One region of the Halobacillus sp. B23F22_5 genome, then DNA from elsewhere that is predicted to be linked to it. Evidence: predicted binding sites of a transcription regulator. Region 1 holds the regulator's gene; the other holds the start of a gene.
What was found. Region 1 encodes LexA, which represses DNA repair genes until DNA is damaged. Its sites were predicted from a motif close to CGAACATATGTTCG; they were not measured.

Region 1 (8,101 bases):
TCTCTTTCGATACAGCAGAACAAATGGTAGCTTTCTGCCAGGCTATCCAAAAATACTCACCAGTCAATTCCCATGTCACCCCATACCCGAGTGCTATGCCTGGGTATGAAAGTGATGTCATCATGGCGGCAGGCACATTCATCCAGGGGGCGAGTTTGGAATTGACGGCAGACGGACCAATCCGTCCACCATTTATGGCATTTGTGCAAGGCGGACTTACGTATGAACACGTGAAGATTGCTGTGAAACTTGCTCTCGGAGAAATCATTGAGGCAGGTTTCCATCAAATCGAAATAGGGTAAAAGCTGAGATGGAGAAGTTCATTTCAGTTTTTTTAATTTTATATGTAAGATTTCTTAACATCTCTTGACACATGATGTTTCATTGGTATAATTAAGGTATCACATTAAAGGGAGGTAGCGATCGATGAGTGATGAAATTAGACGTTCGATGCCGTTATTCCCGATTAGTATAGTCAAATCCTTGACAGACCTGTCAGCCAGGCAGATCCGTTATTACGAAGAACACGATTTGGTCCATCCAGCGAGATCAGAAGGAAATCGCAGATTATTTTCCTTCAATGATGTTGATCGTCTGCTTGAAATAAAAGCATTGATTGAAAAAGGCATCAATCTTGCAGGAATCAAACAGGTTCTGTCGATGCAGGAAGCACCTGAAAATGAACCGATGAATCAAGAGCAAGTCGAAGAAATCCACAATGATCTTTCTGAGAAAGAGCTTCGCCGTATGCTCCAGCAGGAATTATTGACAGCTGGAAGACACGGTAAATCATCGTTAAGACAGGGAGAATTATCACGATTCTTCCATTAAAAAATAGGAGGAAAACTATAAATGGGATTAACTAGAAAAGAAATTTTTAAAAAAATTGAAGAAGAAAACGTAAAATTCATTCGCCTACAATTCACAGACATGCTTGGAACTATTAAAAACGTCGAAATTCCTTTGAGTCAGCTTGATAAAGCATTGGATAATGAAATGATGTTTGATGGATCTTCTATCGAAGGTTTCGTTCGTATCGAAGAATCTGATATGTACTTAATTCCTGACCTCGAGACATTTGTGGTCTTCCCTTGGACTTCCGAAAAAGGTAAAGTGGCACGTTTTATCTGTGATATCTATAATCCGGATATGACACCTTTTGAAGGGGATCCACGTTACATTTTGAAAAAGAACCTGCAAAAGATGGAAGAACTTGGATTCTCCGCTTTCAATATTGGTACTGAGCCGGAATTCTTCTTATTCAAGCTTGATGAGCGCGGCGAACCATCCATGGAGTTGAATGACAAAGGTGGCTATTTCGACCTTGCACCGACTGACTTAGGTGAAAATTGCCGTCGCGATATCGTACTTGAATTAGAAGAAATGGGCTTCGAAATTGAAGCATCACACCACGAAGTAGCACCAGGACAGCACGAAATCGACTTTAAATATTCAGATGCAGTCAAACACTGTGATGATATCCAAACTTTCAAATTGGTTGTAAAAACAATTGCCCGCAAGCACGGACTGCATGCTACATTCATGCCTAAACCGTTATTCGGTGTCAACGGTTCCGGAATGCACGCGAATATGTCCTTGTTCAAAGGAAAGCAAAATGCATTCTACGATACAGAAGGCGAGCTTGAACTATCAGACGTTGCTTACCAGTTCACTGCAGGTATCATCAAGCACGCAACAAACTTCACAGCTATTACGAACCCGACCGTAAACTCCTACAAGCGTCTTGTTCCTGGTTATGAAGCTCCTTGTTACGTTGCATGGTCAGGACAAAACCGTAGTCCGTTAGTTCGTGTTCCAACTTCCCGCGGCCTAAGTACCCGTATCGAAGTACGTAGTGTCGATCCTGCAGCGAACCCTTACCTGGCAATGGCTGTATTGTTGGCAGCAGGGTTAGACGGTGTGGAAAATAAGATGGAAGCACCAAAACCGGTCGATCGCAACATCTATGTTATGAACAAAACAGAACGCGAGAAGAACGGCGTACAAGATCTGCCAGCTACTCTATATGATGCGTTAGAGCTGCTTAAGCAAGATGAAATCTTAGTGAACGCACTTGGCGAACACTGTTTTGAGCACTTTATCGAAGCGAAAGAAATCGAATGGGATATGTTCCGTACACAAGTCCACCCTTGGGAACGTGAGCAGTATCTATCCGTATATTAATAAGCATCCCCCTTGGTACTATTGGTATCAAGGGGGTTTTTTATTTTAGCGTATTATCTTCATATTTAAGTCCGTAAAAAAAGCCATTGATTTTTTCATCAATGGCTTCTTTCATTATTAAAAGATTACATTCTAACTTGATTTAACACCAGCCGAGGTCACAATCAGTAACATATTGTTTGATATCTGTTATTTTATGCATGCGATAGATTTTTCCGTTATGATATTTAAAGCCCTCTGACATTTCATAACGATTCTCTTGTCCAGACATGAGAATCCGTCCGATTTTTTCTTTATAGAGGTAGAGATTCATATTTCCTTCTTCTAACTTTCCATTGATACTATCTGTTATATCCACCATCTGCAATTCTTCTTTTCTCATTCCATTCCTCCTTATTAGAATCTTGATTCAAATAACGTAAATAAATATATAAATGGTATTATAATAATTTTTTCAGGTAAAATCAACACATATTCAGAATATATAGATTTTTCAGTTAATTAGTCCTGTATACTTTATTGAAATATCGTTCTATGCTTTTACGCTGGGGCAGGCAGGTTTAAGTTGTTGTAAATGCATTGTTAAAGAATGTTAAGAAGCCCAAGACATGCAGGACTAATAGAATCCCCTGTCAAAATTGTTTTCGAAAGGAGATGACATGCATGAGTTTTACTCGCCATTCGAAATCAATTACCAGAGAATTAGAATCGATTATGAAAACCAGGAGAGGTGAAGAGGTTCTTACCTTTATCACAGAATTTGGATTTGTTCAGGGTATACCAGGGGAGTTAAAAGAAAATCGACACAGCGATTTGAAACATCGGTCTGATAAGTCAGCATGTCGTTATAAACCTTACAATTTCACGTATGTAAAGGAAGTTATCATACATTCTTTTGAAGGTGAGTTAATTAAAGTGGATCATTTGGTTATTTATGATGAGCAACTTATTGGTATTATGCCTGGTAAACTGTTTTAGCCAGGGAAATAAGAAGAGCCCTGTATCCCTTCCCGGGATACAGGGCTCTTCTATTTTTATATAGAGATTATGATCAGTGAATTGCTCTATATAAACCTACGACTTTACCCAGAATCGAGACATCATGCAGGATGATCGGGTCCATGGTTGCATTTTCCGGCTGCAGGCGAATGTGGTTTTTCTCTTTGAAGAAGCGTTTGACTGTCGCTTCTTCATCTTCTGTCATGGCGACGACGATTTCTCCATTTTGAGCGGTTGGCGTCTGTTTTACAATTACCATGTCTCCATCAAGTATACCTGCTTCAATCATACTCTCACCTTCGACAACAAGGACAAAAGTGTTTTCTTCCCCAGCTAAATTTTGTGGTAAAGGTACATATTCTTCAATATTTTCAATAGCAGTTATCGGCGTACCAGCGGTTACTTTACCAATAACAGGAGCATAGGATGCTTCGCTCCTTGGAATGTTTTGTTCTTCCTCTAATTCTAACACTTCGATGGCTCTTGGTTTCGTTGGGTCACGTCGGATGAATCCCTTTTTTTCCAGCCTCGCAAGGTGTCCATGAACAGTAGAACTGGATGCCAATCCGACAGCCTGGCCAATTTCACGCACGGAAGGTGGATAACCTTTGGCGAGGACTTCCTCTTTTATGAATTTCAATATTTCCTGTTGCCGTTTCGATAATTTACTCATATAAGCACACCTCGTACATATGTTTTTATTAACCACATTGTACCATGATGATTTCAACAATACAAACATTCGTTCGAATATACACTTGACAGGAACGAATGTTCGTATATAATTATAACTAACAAACGCGAACAAAAGTTCTGTATGGAGGGGTTAAAATGTTTGATAAACTATCTAAATTGGACATGACTTATATTATTCTTTTCATTTTGAGTCTGGTATTTTTATATGCTGCGATGTCCATAAGCAGCTAAAATGGTCTATGTAGTTTATTGTTCGTATTAACACGCAGAAAGGGTCGCAGACATGAAAGTAATAATCTATTGCAGAGTCAGTACAGAAAAAGAAGCTCAAGTTACTTCTTTAGCGAGACAGGAATCGGAGTTGCTTGCCATGGCAGAACGAGAGAACATGGAAGTGATGGATATAATTAAAGAGCAAGCGAGCGGATATGAAATTGAACGTGAAGGTGTTTTTCAAATGCTGGACCGTTTTTCTGAAGGAAAGGCAGAGGGTTTACTGATCCAGGATGAGACTAGGCTGGGGAGGGGGAACACGAAGATTGCCCTGTTTCACCAGCTTCAAAAAATGAACGTACAAGTACTGTCTTTGACACATCAGGGAGAATTGCAATTGTCAGAGTCAGATTCGATGGTGTTGCAAATCGTCGGGATAGTGGAGGAGTACCAGCGGAAAATCCATAACCTCAAAATAAAGCGCGGAATGAATAAAGCGATGGAAAGGGGTTATAACCCGGGTGACAACCTTACCAATCAGCATTTGGCAAGGGGACGGGAAAGGATTGAGTTTCCGATTGAGGAGGTTGTCCGGCTTCGTAATAATAAACTGACTTTCGAGGAAATCGCTGCTACGTTACGCGGGCTGGGCTATGATGTTTCAAAGGCCACGGTCCATAGACGCTACCGGGAATACACCTCGCTTGAAATAACAGCTGATAAAAGTTAATATATAATGAAGACAAGGGTCTAACGGCACTTGTCTTTTTAGTTCAGGGCTCATAAAAGGAGTGTGTCAATATGTTATCCAAAGAAAAACTTAATCGTATAAACGAATTAGCCAATAAATCAAAAAAAGAATCGTTGACTGCAGCGGAAAAAGATGAACAGCAAAAACTACGTAAAGAATATCTAGGCAACGTACGTAAGTCCTTTAAAAACCAACTGAAGAGTATGAAGGTAGTCGATCCGGAAGGCAATGATGTAACACCGGAAAAAGTGAAGCGGATGCAGCGTAATGAAAAAAAACATTAATCTTCCCCATACAGCCGTACATAATAGTACGGTTGTTTTTTGTTTAAATTTCCAATGCAAGGGAAAACTTCAAAAGTAAAATCTTAAAATCAGGTGACAATGCTTGTCTATATCCCATTTTCATTATAGGATTATAGATGGTACATAATGCAGAGCGAGAAAGGGGATTATTCCATGTCAAACACAATCGAACAGACATCTATCAACACGATACGGACATTGACAATCGATGCCGTAGAAAAAGCTAATTCCGGCCACCCAGGTATGCCGATGGGGGCAGCTCCAATGGCTTATACGCTTTGGACGGAGTATATGAACCACAACCCTAAAAATTCAAACTGGTTCAATCGTGACCGTTTTGTGTTATCAGCAGGACACGGTTCCATGTTGATATACAGCTTGCTTCATCTTTCCGGTTATAACGTTACCATGGAGGATTTGAAAAATTTCCGTCAATGGGGATCCAAGACACCAGGGCATCCGGAGTTTGGTCATACGGATGGTGTAGAGGCAACGACAGGCCCATTAGGTCAGGGCATTTCCATGTCCACTGGTATGGCAATGGCTGAAGCGCATCTTGCGGCCAAGTATAATACCGAAGACCATCATGTAGTCGATCACTATACGTATTGTATCTGTAGTGATGGAGACTTGATGGAAGGCGTTTCCCAGGAATCTGCCTCTCTTGCAGGCCATCTTGGACTTGGAAAACTAATCGTTTTATATGATTCCAATGATATTTCCCTTGATGGAGACTTGAATCGTGCTTTTTCTGAAAGTGTAGAGGGTCGTTATAAGGCATATGGCTGGCAAGTGATTCGTGTAGAGGACGGAAATGACACAAAAGCTATCAGTGAAGCGATCAAAGAAGCCAAAGCTAATACTGATCAGCCGACCATGATCGAAGTAAAAACGGTCATCGGCTATGGTTCTCCAAACAAGTCAGGGAAATCTGATTCCCATGGTGCTCCATTAGGGGAAGAAGAAGCCAATGCAGCAAAACAACATTATAAGTGGGAACATGATGAGGCATTCCATGTACCTGAGGAAGTTTATCAGGACTTTAAGGAAAAGATCCAAAAGAACGGGGAACAAAAAGAGTCCGAATGGAAAGCATTACTTGATGAATATAAAAACGCGAACCCTGAGTTGGCCGCAGAACTGGAATTGGCGATGAAAGGGGAACTGCCGGAAGGATGGGAGAAGTCCCTTCCTGCTTATACCGAAGAAGATAAGTTAGCAACACGTGCTTCTTCAGGAGAAGCAATCAACGCATTATCTGAAGCTATCCCGTATTTCTTTGGTGGTAGTGCTGACCTTGCCGGTTCTAATAAAACAGCTGTAAAAGGTGAAGATGATTTTTCCAAAAACAACTATGCCGGCAGAAATATCTGGTTCGGTGTACGTGAGTTTGCAATGGCAACAGCATTGAATGGCATGGCGTTACATGGCGGCTTAAAAGCGTATGCTGGAACATTCTTCGTGTTCAGTGATTACATGCGTCCGGCCATCCGTCTGTCAGCGTTAATGAATTTACCAGTGAACTATGTCTTCACTCACGATTCAATTGCTGTCGGTGAAGATGGTCCTACTCATGAACCAATTGAACAGTTGGCATCACTTCGTGCAATGCCGAACCTTTCTGTCATCCGTCCAGCAGACGGTAATGAATCCAGTGCTGCATGGCGTGTCGCTTTAGAATCCAACACTACACCTAATGCCCTTGTACTGACTCGACAAGGTCTGCCTACATTACCTGGGACAGCAGAGAAAGCATATGAAGGTGTGAAAAAAGGTGCATATGTATTGAGCCCGGCCGACAAAGGAACTCCAGATGCCTTGTTGTTGGCCACTGGGTCTGAAGTTCAGCTTGCTGTAGCTGCGCAAAAAGAATTGAAGGAAAAAGGCTACGATGTGAGTGTCATAAGCATGCCATCCTTTGATCGTTTCAATGTCCAGTCGGATGATTACAAAGAAAGTGTTCTTCCAAAAGCAGTAACCAAGCGTCTAGCTATCGAAATGGCTTCTCCTTTCGGTTGGGAGCGTTATGTTGGCTTGGACGGGTCTGTACTTGGTATAGATACCTTTGGTGCTTCTGCTCCAGGAGAAACTGTAATGAAAGAATATGGATTTACAGTAGAAAATGTAGTTAAAGAAACAGAAAAACTGTTCAAGTAATGGAAATATAAGCGTGTAGTCGACATGCTCTAAAGGCTGTCTCTCCGGTTAGAGGCAGTCTTTTCTTTCCTTCTATGTATTATTTTTCAATTCGACAAAACTCGATGGATTCTTTTTCAGCTTTTGACAGATTTATCGATGTACAACCGATATAATATCCCTCAAACAGGAGGGATTGCTGCATGCATCTTTACTATGTCTATGCTGTCAAAGAGGAAATTGCGAAAGAATATTATTATAAAACGGAATTATTGTTCCGATTTTTCCAAGAGTATCATAATCATTCACATAAAGATTTATATAAATTGCAATTCGAATTTATCACTAAGCCGTTTCCCGATAACTCTCTGGTGTGTTTGTTGAAAAATAGTCCGAGATATAATCATAGGAAACTGATAGAAGGCAAAAAGGTGACGAAATGGGTTGAAACCCGTGGTATAATAGAGATAACAAAAGAAATGTGTCTTATACAGTGTAATAGTTTCATGGAGGCGGAACAGATTTTATTTCAAAAACTCCGAATGATCGACCGCTGCTTTTTCATTGCAGAATACCATTTTCAGCAATATGGGTGGATTTCCCCCCAAAGGAAAGAAATGCTATTATAGGTACGTATGGAAAAAAGGCAGGAAAAAGAAATAGCACGCACTCTTACAGGAGACATGCTATTGTATTCTTATGTCCATTTTACTATACTGTATAAGAGACAACATGAAGGAGGAAGACGGAGAATGAGCTTGGGTATCGTATGGGTAATCATCATTGCCATCCTGGCGCTTATCGGTGGTGTAGCCCT
Region 2 (8,101 bases), on a different contig from region 1:
GCGGCACATGAGAAAACTTTAAGGATTCTAATCCGCTTTCCACGGTATTGCGGAACACCTGCAGGGACATTTTTTCTTCGCCTGCCATCTCGACGACTTCATCGAGCAATTGCAGGACAGCGTCCCACACCTGCTCCTGTTCACGGCCCCGTTCCAGTGCACCAGCGGCATCAAAGTCATCCCGCCATGCTTCCAACTGACCTGGTACGTCCATTGCTTCTAACCAGATATAGATGACCCGGCACTTTTCCCCAATCGTTTTTGCTTCTCTCAATCCTTCATCGAAGGTTTCGAGAATCTTCGTCACTTGACGGCGGTACCGATTAATACGAGTCTGTTTCTCACGTTCCTCATCGGTCTGTGATGCCTGATCGAAGCCACGGAACCGCTGGTATACCCATGGTTCGTCACTGCACCAGCGCTCACGGGAACGGATTCCATATTCGAGCACATAATTCTCGAGTTCATCAATAGCATCCTCATCCAGCGGATACCGCTTGTCATCTGCAAGACTGAATCCGCTTTTCAACAAACGAAACACAGCGTCATAGCGCCAGTTTCCTTCGACGACATCCAGACCCGAGCGAATCAATTCGATCAGCGGATGGTTAAGCATGGTCCTTTTTTCATCCAGGAATACAGGTATCTCATAATCTTTGAAAACAGTCGTAATCAAGTCATGGTAAGTCTCAGGTTCACGCATCAGGATAGCGAGGTCTTTATAGCGGTATCCTTCATCCCGGACTAAGCGAAGAATTTCCTGTGCGACACCTTCGACTTCTGCCCGTGGATGGACCGCTTCAGCTATCTGAATAGGTGCTTCCCCTTCATACGGAGGAGCCGGCCGCTCATCAAAATACCGCTCCATATGCAAAAAGTGCGGGCGGTTCTCAAACCGGCCCTGCTTGTTATCTAAGATGGTCGTTCCATCAAATCCTATCCCTTGCTCCTCTGCCATCGCAGCCAAAGTTTCATAGGTTTCTCCCGACTCGTGAAACAAATCCAGTTCCGAACGATCTCCTGCTGAAGGCTTGTCTAAAGTCAGCGCCACATGGACACACTTCGTCCGCTTCAACAGCGCTTCGATGACCATGATTTCCTGGGGCGTGAAACTATGGAAACCATCGATATAAATCTCCGCACCATCCAGGAAGCGTGCGGTAGGGATTTTATCTGCCAGCATCTGCAGTTGATCCTCCCCGTCCATATACTGATCGCGGAGCGCATGATCGAGCCGGTCATAAATATAACTGAGATCCTCGAGCTTGTTACGAAGCGCGATTTCACTGGCATACTGGTGTGTATATTGATCAATCGCTGTCATTTGCTCATGTAGTACCTCCGGCGTGATCCGGTACCGCTTGAACTCCGTAATCATCCCTTCCAGTTGTTCCATGAACCCCTGTTTCTCGATTGCTTTTTGGAACACCAGCCAATCGGAAGTCCTTTCTTCAGTGATTTTCCGGAGCATCATCTGAATCCCCGTCGAGCTTATGTACTTTCGGGTATTCCCACCCGTTTCCTGGAGCACCCGCCAGGCAAGTCTTGAAAAGCTGAACACCTGAGCCCGGATCGACCCTTCGATGCCGTCTCTTTTCAACAAGGCGTACTCCTGCTGGAACGTCATCTGGTCGGGTACGAGATAGATGATTGGCGGTCCCTTTGGATCCTCTTTTAGCTTTGCTTCTATTTCTTCCATGACGGCGGAGCTTTTTCCTGCACCAGACCGTCCAAGTATGAATCGGATACCCATCGATCGGTTTCCTCCTTCTTCATGCACACTGTGGTCTCCATTACATATCGTGAATTATATTATCGCAACGAGAGGATGACCCGTTATGAAGCAAGCCTTCCAGGCGATGGTTCTGATAGCTTCCGGAATATTCATCGCAAGCAACCTGTATACCATGCTCCCGCTTCATCCTGCTCTCGCTGAACATTTTGGAACCAGTCCGGCCTGGACTTCTCTGACCAGCACGTTGTTCATCATTTGCTACGCAGTCGGGCTGTTATGCTTCGGCATCCTTTCCGATGTCTATTCCAATGCCCGCATCCTTCAAATCGGCATGGCTGCTGTCGTGGCTGTGACAGGCATCATCGCCTTGACCGATTCTTTTGGTATGCTGTTGTTTTTACGGGCAGTGCAAGGTTTTTTAGCAGCAAGCTTTGCGCCACCCGCCTTCAGCTATACCTTCAAACAGTTTTCAGGTTCGCGGCAGTCCTTTGTAATCGCCATGATCAATACCGGCTTTTTGTTTGCCGGTATTTTTGGTCAGCTGGTTTCCGGTTATTTCGGGTCATCTTACAGCTATCAAATGGTATTTGTCTTTTTCAGCTTTTGTTACTTGAGCTGCGCTGTTCTGATGGTCGCAGCTTTACGTCCTCCTGACAAGGTAGACAGAAGGAAAGCAGCGATTTCGCTTACTACCATTCTATCATTTTTCAAGCAATCTTCCTTGCAAAAACTCTACCTGATCAGCTTCTTTCTACTTTTTACCATCATGTTATTCTACAGCAGCTTCGAATGGTTTATCGAAAAGAATCCAAAAGGGCTGCCACTGACCCTGCAGCAATTTCGCATGCTCGGTTTGATCGGAGTGATTCCTGCTTTTTTCGTGAGTCGCATCCAAAAACGTTTGCCTCCTGCTGTTCTGCTATGTCTGTTTCTTAGTCTGATGATGGCGGCATTTATCCCGGCCATGGTCGTAATATCTACAGGGACATTGGTTTGGGCGTCGGTCATGATGGTGGCTTCGACCTCGGTGACTATCCCCATGGTCATCGTTCTGATCGGGAGCTTAGCCGTCAAGAATAGAGGGAGTGCTCTTTCCATCTATTCTTTTGTACTGCTAACCGGTGCAAGCGCCGGCTCATTCCTTTCTCCTTTTTTACCATTGGAAACTGCTGTGTATGCCATTGCAGTTTTATTTGCCTGTCTAACCCTGATCGCGTACCGCTTGATTTCCGAAAAAATTTGTTGAGAATCATAAAATTCCTTCAAAAAAAGAAAACCCCTGCCGGCAAATAACTGCCATCAGGGGTTTTCGAATAAGCTTTTTTAATTAAAACTGGATCGCCAGCTGTGACATCGGCCAATACCGGACATCGACTTTCCCAACCACACTGTCCATCGAAACAAATCCGAAGTAGCGGCTGTCTAAGCTGTCCCGCCGGTTATCACCCATCACGAACAAATGACCTTCCGGAACCTCGCTTTTACCTGTCACTTCTTCCAGTGTGAAGTCTTTGGTGAATAACTTTCCGTCGTTTGGACGCAGCGCATCCAAATATTTTTCCGGCTGAGCTTCGCCATTTATATATAACGTATCATCTTTGAACTCAATGTGATCTCCCGGTACGCCGATCACCCGCTTCACATAATCTTCTTTTTCATTAGCATGGAAAACGATCACGTCGTCCCGATTGATTCCCTGCCAGTCGTAAATCACTTTATTAACCATCAACAAGTTTCCGTCATACAATGTCGGTTCCATCGATTCTCCGTCTACAATGTAGCTGGCAAACAGATAATTACGGAACAAAAATGCGATCAATAACGCGAAAAGTACTGTACGGAAAACACGCCAAAATTTCTTCTTTTTCATAACTATGCCTCCAGGGTGTGTGCTAACAACATCTTACCCTGTTTTGACAAAGTCTAATCGTTTTGATAACGTTTCCGCTCCGCTTTTTTCTGAAGCCACTTTTCAAGAAATTTCCCAAGCACCCAGAATAACGTGATACAGACTGCGACAACAATTGTTTTTACTGGATTCTGTGCGAAGGAAGTAATGCTTTCCCCAACATAAGCGATGGTGAAAATCATCACCGATTTTCCTAACAGGACGGCCAGGACGAACTGCTGCCTGCTGACATCAGATAATCCAGCCACGACATTGATAATTGCCGATGGTGAAAAAGGAAAACACATCAATAGAAACAAAGGACCGAAACCATGACTCTCGACCCAGCGTGTCACCTTCCTCACCTGCTTTTGATCAGCGATGAACTTCATGAAGCGCTTTTTTCGGAGACGCCGAATAATGGTGAATACGATGATCGCTCCGACACTCGAACCAATCCAGGAATAAAGAAATCCTTTCAGCAAGCCATATGCCACGGAATTGGCTAAAACGAACATTACTAATGGAAGGATAGGCAAAAAAGCTTCAAACATCGGCAGCAGAATCCCAGGCAGAGGACCGAGAGCCTCGTACCTTTCCAATTGCGCCATAATATATTCATAAAGCCTGTCATCTTCATACATTTGCTGGAATTTATCGAAATTCAGGGTATAGATATACATCAAAGTAGCTCCTTAGCTTGTGCAATTCATTCCTCTGATTCCATTTTAATCAAAAATAGCCGGTTTGACTATTGATTGATGCAATGGATTCTTTCATCTATAGCTTACCCTAATTTCACCAGCCTCAGTGGCGGGCTTCAAAATTTTCCAGAAAAAAACTTGCATACTTTTTTCCCGTTCGTGCTATAATACCTATATCAGAACACATGTTCGCAACGGAGGGAAATGTCATGCGCTATTTGAAAGAAGAAGAGCTGGAGGTCACCTCCCGCTACCTATTCCTTTCGATGGCTCTCGTGGTCATCCAGCAGGACCGCCGGCATATCGAAAAGGGTCAATTTAAAATCAAGGAGCATTATTTGGAGTTATTAGGGAAAATGGAATACGAAGCCCGTACCGAGCGGAGAGAGCTCCGTGCCCGCATGGACCGGGAAAAGCTTCAGGTAGTCCAGGTCAGCAAAAATGATTCCTTCACTTCATTCCTGTTCCTCGCTCATGGCTATGAAGAAAAACGTAATTACTTCAACCCGGCTATTCGCAAAAAAGTTGAAAATATCCTGTATGAACTTATGCAAAAGGCTCTGCGATCTGCTCCGCAGTATACACAGAAGAATGCTTGATCCGGTTTTCCAGTAAGAAACGGAACTGTGCAGTACGCTGAATTTGATTGGCAATCATACCGGGAGAAACGGGAACGACAATCGAGGTGCCATTGGTGAAATGAATGGTGGTATTGTATCCGTCGTTGCTATCGAAGGAGTGAATATGACTGTGGGCGATCCAGGAACAGTCTTTTCGTTTCGGGGATATGGTAGGAAAGAAATAAATGCCCATCGATTGGGAAATGACGATCGGCGGCTTATGGGTGAAACCGGCGACTTGTTTAGTGCCAGCTAAGCGCCCTGGCAGACTGGCGGCGAAATAGCGGCACGCTTCATCGACAAGCCGGCTTGGGTGGACTGGAATTTCGCGTCTCGAATGGGTTTCGATAACCTCTGTTGTCACTTTTCCATACGGAGTGGTCGTTGCAAGCAGTGCTAGGGTCTGGGAGGTGATTTCGAAATCACCTTTTTTGGTTGGATTCATTCATGTCATCTTCCTTTCACAATCAAGAATAATTTGTGCTCTTTAAATGTACCAGAAAACATGAATAAAGTCCTAATTTTTCGCAAAAGTTTTTCAATTTTTCATTGAAATTTAATCCTTCTGCTATAATTGTGCTAAAGGATTCTGTCTTGCCTCCAGTTCTTCCCTGTGACCGTCATGCCAGCAGTCATCGTCCGGCCAGCCGAATTCAGGGTTGATACAGGTATAGATATCAAGCTCACGGTCATTATTTTGCCCATTCTCCATTTTACACACACCTCCCCTGTTAGTGTGTGCATGACGGGCGTATTCTAAACAAGGAGGGATGATGAATGTGGAAGAAGAAAAAGAAGACAAAAAGCCCTTCAAAGCCGACAGAAGTTTATGAAGAGCGCAGCATTTCGATTCATGAAGTACGGAAAGCGGTCAATGCTTATGCCAGCCAGCTTCCAAAAGGTGTCGAACTCAGCGTCATCATAAAGGAAGACTTGACGATTGATTATGACTTAGTCGCCCCTTTTCTGAAAGGGATTCCGATAGAAACTTACTATATGTCACGGGAAACTTATGAAATTTTTCCCGAGGAAGAAAAGCAGCTCGCCATCGACCTTGATAATGTCCAGCGTGCAGTCGATCAGTATATGAAAGCCACGAAAGAACTTCCGATTATTGAGAATGATCCTTACAAACGGGTAAGCTATTATAAGCTCGAGACATTAAAGCTGCTTCCTTACCGGCCTGATCGCGATTTCTACATTACGGATGAAGAATTCCTCATCACTTACCAATCCCCCTCAAAAAAATAAACGAGAACTCCTCGCAGCACATCGAGGAGTTTTTTTATGCAAAGGCTTCGCTAAGCGTTGTTGGTATTTCCTTAGAGGCTTATTCAACAAAAGGGCCGTATAATGGAAAACTCGATTTCGAGATATATTGTAGTTTACGGGCTCCAGGAAACGATTCGCTTTCCGCGGGCGTGTGCTGAGTCTCCTCAGGCTTCGCCTTGCGGGGCCTCAGCTATCACTCAACTCCCACAGGAGTCTCACCGTTTCCCTACGCCTATTACCTTAGGAAGTTGTCGAAATCACCCTTATGGAATCGCCCTATGATGTTGAAAAAATAAGTTGGCTTCTGTATATCCTTTATAAATTAGTCAGGAAGATGGATTTAGTTGTACACTATTCTCTTTTTGAAGGGTCCGTTTAGTACAAAACTGGCTGGATGGGAAGGGAAACGACGAGACTCCCGCGGGAGAAGGGGCTAGGCGAGATCCCGTAGGGCTTTAGCCCGAGGAAGCTTGCCAGGTCCCCCGCAGGAAAGCGAGTTGTTTCCCTATCCATCCTATTCCGTTCATGGTAACGGACCCCACTATCTCGAAACTGATTGTTCATGTAAAGGGGGAATAAGTGGAATAAAAAAAGGACCAATATCCAAACGGTGGATATTGGCCAAGAGACGACTGGTTAAACTTTTGAGTGAGGGAATTAAATCCATGAAAAAGCTTGGGAAAAGCTTTTCCATTGCAGTTGCCGATCGCCATCAGGTGATCAACAACTAACTCATATTTTTATTCTAATATATCCCGCCTAGTCCTTCACCGAAAAGATATTGCGGTACACCGCAAATGCCATTGCGTTATTTCTAGTTTTTGTCATAAAATTCTCATTTATTTGAATTTATTGTTATTGAAATGGGATTTTGTGAATTTCATTTTCAATCTTTTGTCATCAGTTCGTCACGAGTTTCCCCTATATTCCCTGCTATAACATTGTATGATAAGAATATATTCCATTCGTAGACGCAGGGGGAGTAATTATGAAAAAAAGATATTATGCAATGTTTGCTGGTATCATTGCCATTGGTATTACCATTGGCATCTTGTATCTGGAAGTTTGGCGTGATTCAGGGGTTCAGCTGCCAAAGGATATTCTGCTTGAAACGGTATCAGCAGAAAGCTATGATTTTGAAAACATGGAGCCTAAAGTCCGCTTGATTGAATTTTACTACACCAAGTGTCCAGACGTCTGCCCGCTGACTACCCAGCGAATGATGCATTTAAGGGAAATGTTGAAAGAAGAAGGCGTCTATGGCAAAGAAGTAGAATTCATCTCCGTGTCCATTGATCCTGAAAACGATACAGCGGAGCAAGTTAAAAAATATATGGACACGTACGCCATCAGTCCTGAAGAAGAGGGGTGGACTTTCCTGCGTGGCTCACTTGAAGATACGAAAGCTTTCGCGGAACCCTTCCGATTCCGTTTCCAGGACCGTGGAACAGACTATATTGTCCACGATTCTTTTACTTATTTGATTGACCAGGATAACTACCTGATTGAGAAGTTTTCCATGGGCGAAGGATTTGATAAAGAAAAAGTGTTCAAACGGATTATGAGGACAGTTGACTGATTCCTCGCTGACACACCCATCTTATTCAATTATTTCGACTTTAGTCATAATCACAGCGGAAATAAACATAGGGATGAGAGTCAGTTTTGAAAATAAGAGAGACAAAAAGGAGGGCCGCAACGGGACCTCCTTTTGTAATTATTGAGCAATTTTATCTCGCAGATTTTTACGTAAAATCTTACCGGTCGTATTCTTAGGAAGCTCTTCTAAAAATTCGACGCTGGTCGGCACTTTGTATTTTGCGAGATGTTCACGGCAATAGGTGATCACCTGTTCTTCATTTAAATCAGGATTGTCAGAAAC

Region 2: the regulator LexA is predicted to act here: its motif matches at 4,506-4,519, upstream of ACGTN9_RS13685 (YhjD family protein).

What each region holds. Positions count from the first base shown of each region.
Region 1 covers NZ_JBIEKI010000004.1:92,055-100,155, reverse strand. Annotated here, with positions in the region: gene ACGTN9_RS07545 (methionine gamma-lyase family protein) at 1-302, shown strand, start outside; gene ACGTN9_RS07540 (MerR family transcriptional regulator) at 427-831, shown strand; gene glnA (type I glutamate--ammonia ligase) at 853-2,184, shown strand; gene ACGTN9_RS07530 (YusG family protein) at 2,327-2,566, opposite strand; gene ACGTN9_RS07525 (hypothetical protein) at 2,848-3,162, shown strand; gene lexA (transcriptional repressor LexA) at 3,236-3,856, opposite strand; gene ACGTN9_RS07515 (YneB family resolvase-like protein) at 4,163-4,822, shown strand; gene ACGTN9_RS07510 (DUF896 domain-containing protein) at 4,894-5,127, shown strand; gene tkt (transketolase) at 5,302-7,305, shown strand; gene sirA (sporulation inhibitor of replication protein SirA) at 7,488-7,913, shown strand; gene ACGTN9_RS07495 (YneF family protein) at 8,037-8,101, shown strand, end outside.
Region 2 covers NZ_JBIEKI010000010.1:60,373-68,473, forward strand. Annotated here, with positions in the region: gene addB (helicase-exonuclease AddAB subunit AddB) at 1-1,753, opposite strand, end outside; gene ACGTN9_RS13670 (MFS transporter) at 1,839-2,981, shown strand; gene lepB (signal peptidase I) at 3,063-3,605, opposite strand; gene ACGTN9_RS13680 (TVP38/TMEM64 family protein) at 3,659-4,306, opposite strand; gene ACGTN9_RS13685 (YhjD family protein) at 4,537-4,926, shown strand; gene ACGTN9_RS13690 (competence protein ComK) at 4,874-5,392, opposite strand; gene ACGTN9_RS13695 (hypothetical protein) at 5,516-5,659, opposite strand; gene ACGTN9_RS13700 (DUF3939 domain-containing protein) at 5,725-6,198, shown strand; gene ACGTN9_RS13705 (SCO family protein) at 7,208-7,798, shown strand; gene ACGTN9_RS13710 (fatty acid--CoA ligase family protein) at 7,937-8,101, opposite strand, start outside.